DNA from 2 places in the Ureibacillus sp. FSL W8-0352 genome. Region 1 is predicted to be linked to the other one. Evidence: riboswitches for the same ligand, from Rfam matches in the RefSeq annotation. Region 1 holds a riboswitch; the other holds the start of a gene.
What was found. Region 1 has a riboswitch for cobalamin ahead of NST98_RS03250 (energy-coupling factor ABC transporter permease). Riboswitches for the same ligand answer to the same signal wherever they lie in the genome.

Region 1 (3,976 bases):
GCATGATGGAAAAAGTCGATCATATTGGAATCGCAGTAAAAAACCTAGACGATTCAGTAAAATATTATACTGAAGTTTTAGGTTTGAAATTAGAAAGAATTGAAGAGGTTCCATCGCAAAATGTACGAGTAGCATTTATCGATGCTGGGAATGTACATATTGAATTATTACAACCCTTAAGTGAAGAAGGGGCGATTTATAACCATATACAAAAACGTGGAGAAGGAATTCAACACATTTGTTTCAATGTAGATAATATTCGAGAAAAAATGGCTGAATTAAAAGAAAAGGGAGTTCGCCTTCTGTCTGAAGAGCCTATACCTGCAGCTGGGGGAGCTGAAGCATGCTTTATTCATCCAAAAGATAGTTTTGGAGTTTTATATGAACTATATGAAAAAAAGTGATAAAGGGGTTAAGGAATCATGGATATGTTAGATAAAATCGATGAAATGTATGACCGAAAAAGAGAGATTTATTTAGGCGGTGGGGACAAGCGCATTGAAAAGCAACATGAAAAAGGTAAGCTAACAGCACGTGAACGTATTGATCTATTACTAGATGAAGGCACTTTCGTTGAAATAAATCCATTTATTAAACATAGAGTAACAGATTTCGGCATGGGTGAACAAAATGGCCCTGGTGACGGTGTTGTGACTGGATACGGTAAAGTGAATGGCCGTCCTGTTTATTTATTTGCTCAAGATTTCACAGTATTCGGCGGTGCATTAGGAGAAATGCACGCGAAAAAAATTGCTGCAGTGATGGATTTGGCTGCAAAAAATGGAGCGCCATTCATCGGCATCAATGACTCTGGCGGTGCCCGTATTCAAGAAGGAGTATTATCATTAGACGGTTATGGCCACATCTTCTATCGCAACTCGATTTATTCTGGGGTTATTCCACAAATTTCGGTGATTATGGGTCCATGTGCTGGCGGTGCTGTATATTCTCCAGCAATTACAGACTTTATTTTAATGGTGGATAAAACATCCCAAATGTTCATTACTGGTCCGAAAGTAATTGAAGCGGTTACAGGAGAAAAAATTTCATCAGAAGATTTAGGCGGTTCAAAAGTGCATAACACAATCAGCGGTAACGCTCATTTCCGCGCCCCTTCTGAAGAAGAAGCGATTGAACAAATTAAGAGATTATTAAGCTATTTACCACAAAGTAATAAAGAAAAAGCACCAAAATTACCACGCCCTGAAGGAGACGATTGGCGTCCTGAATTAATTGACGTTGTTCCAATTGAACCTACACGTCCTTACGATGTTCGTAAAGTCATTGAACAAGTGGTGGATGAAGGTTCCTTCATGGAAGTCCATTCTGAATTTGCGAAAAACATTGTTGTAGGATTTGCTCGTATTGCTGGACAATCTGTTGGATTAGTTTGTAACCAACCAAAGGCCTTAGCAGGTGGTCTTGATATTGACTCATCCGATAAAGCTGCCCGTTTCATTCGCACTTGTGATGCATTCAATATTCCAATCATTACATTTGAAGACGTATCAGGATTCTTCCCTGGCGTTAAACAGGAACATGGCGGTATCATTCGTCACGGTGCTAAAATCTTATATGCTTATTCTGAAGCAACCGTTCCAAAAATTACAGTCATTTTACGAAAAGCATATGGTGGAGCATACGTTGCGCTAAATTCAAAAGCCATTGGTGCAGATTTAGTATTCGCTTGGCCAAATGCAGAGATAGCCGTAATGGGTGCTGCTGGAGCTGCTAACATCATCTTTGCGAACGAAATTGCAAATTCAGAAGATCCGGAAGCTACACGCCAAGCAAAAATTGAGGAATATAAAGAAAAATTTGCTAATCCATATGTTGCTGCTTCACTTGGAATGGTTGATGATGTAATCGATCCAAGAGAAACTCGCATTAAGTTAATTCAAGGATTAGAAATGCTTGAAAATAAAGAAGAATCAAGACCTAAGAAAAAACACGGAAATATTCCGCTATAATTGTGAAAATTTCCAATTACGTACCATTAGAAGCACAAGCTAATCCCAGTTTGTACTTCGATTTTTCCAAAAATTCAAATTGGTTCTAACAATATTTCATATCAAAAGGTAATGAATATTATATGAATTTAGTAATTATTTTGTCTTATTTATAGAAAGATATAGAAATTTTTCAAACAATATGCTACAATTCAACTAAATTTCAACAACTGAATAATCTATACGGTGCTAATGAAAATTAGCTTAAAAGGGAAACTAGTGAGAATCTAGTGCGGTCCCGCCACTGTGAAGAGGAGCTCAAAATCAAATGCCACTGTGCAAACGGGAAGGCGATTTTGTAGCGATGACTCTAAGCCAGGAGACCTGCCGTATGGAGTGGATGGTAGTGTCCTACGAGGATAGGTACACGAATAGGCATGATTGGATTATTATGTCTTATTGTGGGACACTGCTAATTTGGCAGTGTTTTTTTATTTTCAAATTTTCATTTTAGGAGGAATTTTATGAAAGTCTCAATCAAAATACTTTACTTTCTAGCAGTATTATTAATCATTCCTAATACAGCTTTTGCTATGCATATCATGGAAGGTTTTTTACCAATCAAGTGGGCAATATTTTGGTGGCTCCTTACATTCCCTTTTTTAATCATTGGATTAAAGAAAATGAGTAGTTTAGTAAAGAGAAATGCTGAGACGAAGTTATTACTAGGTTTATCGGGTGCATTCACTTTTGTATTATCCGCATTAAAAATTCCTTCGGTTACTGGAAGTTGTTCTCATCCTACGGGTGTTGGGTTAGGAACCGTATTATTTGGACCATTTGTAATGAGTGTTTTAGGTACCATCGTGTTATTATTCCAATCATTATTAATTAGCCCATGGAGGTTTAACAACGCTTGGCGCCAATGCGTTTTCGATGGCGATTGCTGGACCTTTTATCGCCTATGGAGTATTTAAAGGCTTCAATAGGATCGGTTTGCCCTTTACTCTAGCAGTTTTCTCAGCAGCAACATTGGCAGATTTAGGTACATATGTCATTACATCTATTCAACTTGCACTAGCCTTTCCATCTGAAGTTGGTGGAATTTTCGCTTCATTTGTAAAGTTTGCTGGCGTATTCGCTGTTACACAGGTACCATTAGCAATTATTGAAGGATTGATTTCAGTAATGGTGATGAATTTCTTATTGAAATACAACGAAAGAGAATTAAAGTTACTTCAAGTACTAAAGAAACCTCAGGAGGTGAAGTAAGATGTTAAAAAAGAATATGCTTTTATTAATTTTGATCATTTTTTTAATGATTGTCCCGCTGATTTTTAACGGAGATGCAGAATATGGTGGTGCAGACGGAGAAGCGGAAGAATTAATTACAGCACTGAACCAATCCTATGAACCATGGTTTTCAAGTATTTGGGAGCCTCCTAGTGGTGAAATAGAAAGTTTATTATTCGTACTACAAGGAGCAATCGGTGCAGGGTTCATTGGTTACTTTATAGGATATATGCGAGGCCGGAATAGGGGCGGAAATGCAGAGATACAGAAATGAGAATGTTAGAATATTTCGCTTATCAATCACCTTTAAGAAATAAACACCCAATCGAAAAAATGGGATTTGCTCTTATTCCATTAATATTGAATATCGTATTTCAAAATGTTCTTACATCCATATTCATATTTTGCATCATGACAGTTATTACTTTAATAATCGGAAAAGTTCCGATTCGTCTATATTTGAAGTTATTGCTTATTCCAGTGGTATTTCTAATTTCAAGTATACTAGTCATTTTACTCAATTTTTCAACTAACCCTATAGAAGGTGCCATTTTTCAATCTATTATTGGTCCCGTCACGATTTCAATTTCGATAACGAGTGTTGAAAAGGCATTGATGCTATTTGTTGTTGCTTTATCGAGTATTAGTTGTTTGTATTTTTTAATTTTATCTACGACGATTCAAGATTTTCTATATGGATTAAGGTGTTGTAAAGTACCAACTACTTTATTGGA
Region 2 (3,976 bases), 200 kb from region 1:
TTCATCAGTTCAAAAAATATATCTGGAATAATGACACCAGTCGATAAAGTTTGTAACCGAATTTTTTCGTCGGCATTCGGCTTCTTAGAAGAAATAAATTCTTCAATATCCGCGTGGAAAATATTTAAATAAGCAACACCTGAACCATTCCGTTGTCCTAATTGATTGGAATAAGAAAAGGCATTTTCTAATAATTTTGCAACGGGCATAACACCGCTTGCCCGATTGGCGATACCTTTTATCGGATCACCCAAAGGTCTTAAATCCGTTAAATTTACCCCTACCCCTCCGCCAAGCCTTGAGAGTTCTAAACAATAACCGAGGTTTTCTGCAATGCTATTCATCGAATCATCCATGGATAATTTAAAACAACTTACCAATTCCCCACGCGCTTTTTTACCGCTATTCAGTGTGGTTGGTGTTGCTGGTTGAAAAGCCTCCATCATCGCACGAATTGCTTTTTCTGCCAACAATTCATCACCATTCGCTAAATATAAGGCGATAATGCTCATCCGATCCTCATAAGTTTCTAAAATTTCTTTTCCATCTCGACTTTTCATTGCGTAACTTTCAAAAAATTTGCTCGCGCTCATAAATGTTTGAAATCGAAAACGATAAGAATACGCAATGTCAAAAATTTTATTTATAAATTCGAAAGAATATTTTTGTAAAAATTCTTTCTCATAATATCCTTCTTCAATGAAAAAGCGAATCTTTTCTTCCAAACTAGAAAACTTCCGCATTTTCTGATTAACATGTTCGATAAAATATTGACGAGTAGCCTCTCGATCTTTCTCTAAATCAATTTTTCCTGTTTGGTGGTAGTGATTCAAAATTTCATTATTCAAAGTTAAATAGCTTTTCATCACTAAATCTCCTTTTGAATTACTCTGTTATAATAATCAATTATGGCATCATAATTTTTCTGAAATCCGCGTAATTCTATCTTTTGAACAATGGGAATTCCGTACCTTTCGTTAATCAAATGAGCAGAACGGCAAAAATAAGCATGGCCGAAATTCGAGTTCCCACTTGCAATAACACCCTTACAGAAACGAACATTATGTTGTAAAAACGTTTCCACGTTTCGTGGTACTTCGCCTAATCCATCGGTATAGGTGAACAATAAGAAGGGTTCATTCAAAATAAGATCATCGCGAATTTCAATGTGGGGTAATTCTAATTGATGAACGATAAAACGCACGTTGCCCGTTCGAGAAGCATAAGCAATCATACTGTGATCCTGCTAATGAATTTTTTTATATTTTCTATGTTATCCATTAGCTCTCCATCGATTTCGATTACAGGGACAGAAAGGAATCCAGCATTCAATAATTTTTCTTTCGCTTCTTCATTGTGATCAATCAAAATTTCTTCATATTTCCCTTCATAACCAAGTTGATTTAATTCGTATTTCATCAACAAACATTTTGGGCAAACTTTTTTTGAATATAATTTCATTTCCTTCTCCCTTTCTACCATTCTTTTATGAAAATAAAAAAGCCATACCTTTTTCGGTATGGCTTTGAAATGGAAACAGTCAGGTACTAGGAAATGGACCGTCTTGCTTCCATTTCCTAGCCCCCGAAGAAATGAGCAATTCACGTTTATTAGGCAGGTCTCCTGGCTTATGCTTCATCCTCCAAGTTCCCTTCCCATACAAATTTGTACAGTGGATTTGAACTTTTCGTCAGCAATTACAGTTGCGGGGACAGCGTCAGATTTTCACTGACTTCCCTTTTAATCTACTATATATAGTAGAACCTAATAAACGAAATGCTATATATTGTGTTTTCGTGTTTCATTGTAACATGTAGTATTGTTAATTACAAGCTTATTTGGTAAATGATACAGTATCTACTAAAATCATTCACTCGATACGTAGAACTTAAGAACGGTTGGTTAATTTTCCTCTTTTAATATCTCAGGAATACCATACCAAACGCGAATGACTTTCTCACTTTTCTCAAAAAGTTGTTGATACAATCTACCACAAGTATCTCTCAAATGACGATCCTCTTTTGAAAGCGGCACTATTCCACGTCCGATATCCGTACAAATACAAATTAGGTTTGTCTTATAATCTAAATTCATTAATTTCCCCATTATTTGTGATACGATTTCATCTTCCGATAAATCCGGGACGAGCAAAATCATTTTTTCAAAACTACCTATAATAACGTATTCATCTTTTGTAAAAGGGCCTTCCGGTATTTCGCCTTCATAAAAATAACAGCGATTCGCACCTATTTCTTTTAACATGTTACTTACAAATTTTCGTTTACCATTATAGGCGCCTCCAATAACTGATTGCATTCTCTTCCCCCTTTCAAAGATTCAATATCGTCCCAACATAGGGTATAAATCATCCGATGCTGTGCATTAACATCTTGAAAACTTTTCTCTTTTTGAAATTTCGATAGGATAACACGAATGACACCACCGTGGACGACAAACACATATTCTCCACCACAGCTCACGATTTGATGAAAACAATTTAAAATCCGTTCTTTAAACGAAACAAAAGATTCACCATTTGGTGGCGCAGCTTTCTCTGGTGAATCAATCCACTGCCGATACGCTGGATTATCTTTTAATTCATCATAAGTTTTCATTTCAAAATCTCCAAAATGTAATTCCCTTAATTGAAAAAAAGGATGGTATTTTGCCTCGGGGAAATAAAGTTGCGCTGTTTCTATGCAGCGCTTTAAGTCACTGCCAAATACATCCTTAGTATGAATCGGTACTTGACAATTTGCTGTTTGTATGTATATCGATTCATTCGTCCATCCAATATATTTTCGCTCTAAATTCGCTTTCGTTTTTTCATGCCGAATTAAATGAACAGTAACAGCATTCCCCATAATGCCAATTCCATCCCTTCATATAAAGCACCTAGCAAGTCTCCCGTCATTCCGCCAAAATGGCGATATGTCCAATGCCGATAAATCCAAGTCATCACAAACATGCTAAATGTTAAAACAAATAGTTTATATTCATTTAACACAAAACCTGTTATGAGGATAATGAATATATAACACGCAATATAAATCCATAACGATTTTGCCTTCACATGTTTTTTAAAGTAGGCTGCCAATCCAGATTCCTTCACATTTACTGACAGATTGAAATAAATCAATATTGCTAATCGACATAAGACAGGTATGATGATAAAAAATAAATAAAAGTTTGTTGGGCGCTGATGTAAATACTCATAAAATATGCCGATTTTTAGTAGAACAATGAGCACTAGATTAATAGCACCAAAAGCTCCAATACGGGAATCGCTTAATATTTCTAGTCGTTTTTCTTTATCTCTATAAGAAAAATAAGCATCGCTTAAATCGATCCAACCATCGAGATGCAACCCACCCGTCATCATAATATTGATAATGACAATGATAATTGCTAAGAAAAGTGGAGTAAAATTGAAATAAACATCATTCAGTAGAATGACAAGTACAACGATTACCCCCATAAAGAAGCTAATGAAAGGCATTGTGCCAAACATCGCTGTAACAGTTTTATTATTCATTGGAAGTGTCTTCCGAATGGGGAAAGAAGTAAAAAATTGAAGAGATAATAATAACCCTACAATAATATTTTTCACAAAAACACCGCCTATTTTCTGCGTACGCGAATACCATAATCCAACTCATATGCTTCATCACAAATTGAGACAATCCATTGATGAAGAGTTCCGAGGAGTTTTCGATATAGTTGGACTTCTTGGAATGAAGATGGTACTTCATCAAGCACTTCATTTGAAACAATTAAGATGATAACACCATTTTCTTTCCATTGCGTTATTGCCTGTTGAAACTGATGCATCCAATGATAGATTGTATGTAATCGGTCTTCTTTTAAATGTTCGGTCTTGTATAAAATATTGTTCAGCCAAGTTGTTATACAATCCCATAATACAATGTCATTCTCTTGAAACCTTTGTACAGGCAAGTCATCAATTACGTCTATT

Region 2: linked by a shared signal. The riboswitch ahead of NST98_RS04230 (glutaredoxin family protein) and the one ahead of NST98_RS03250 (energy-coupling factor ABC transporter permease) in region 1 are both predicted to bind cobalamin.

The regions. Positions count from the first base shown of each region.
Region 1 covers NZ_JBBOQT010000001.1:634,709-638,684, forward strand. The annotation lists gene mce (methylmalonyl-CoA epimerase) at 6-404, shown strand; gene NST98_RS03245 (acyl-CoA carboxylase subunit beta) at 423-1,970, shown strand; cobalamin riboswitch at 2,177-2,355, shown strand; partial or broken gene NST98_RS03250 (energy-coupling factor ABC transporter permease) at 2,474-3,221, shown strand; gene NST98_RS03255 (energy-coupling factor ABC transporter substrate-binding protein) at 3,223-3,516, shown strand; gene cbiQ (cobalt ECF transporter T component CbiQ) at 3,513-3,976, shown strand, end outside.
Region 2 covers NZ_JBBOQT010000001.1:836,905-840,880, forward strand. The annotation lists gene nrdE (class 1b ribonucleoside-diphosphate reductase subunit alpha) at 1-866, opposite strand, end outside; gene nrdI (class Ib ribonucleoside-diphosphate reductase assembly flavoprotein NrdI) at 869-1,234, opposite strand; gene NST98_RS04230 (glutaredoxin family protein) at 1,231-1,461, opposite strand; cobalamin riboswitch at 1,597-1,783, opposite strand; gene NST98_RS04235 (bifunctional adenosylcobinamide kinase/adenosylcobinamide-phosphate guanylyltransferase) at 1,903-2,316, opposite strand; gene NST98_RS04240 (histidine phosphatase family protein) at 2,268-2,864, opposite strand; gene cobS (adenosylcobinamide-GDP ribazoletransferase) at 2,837-3,610, opposite strand; gene NST98_RS04250 (bifunctional adenosylcobinamide kinase/adenosylcobinamide-phosphate guanylyltransferase) at 3,622-3,976, opposite strand, start outside.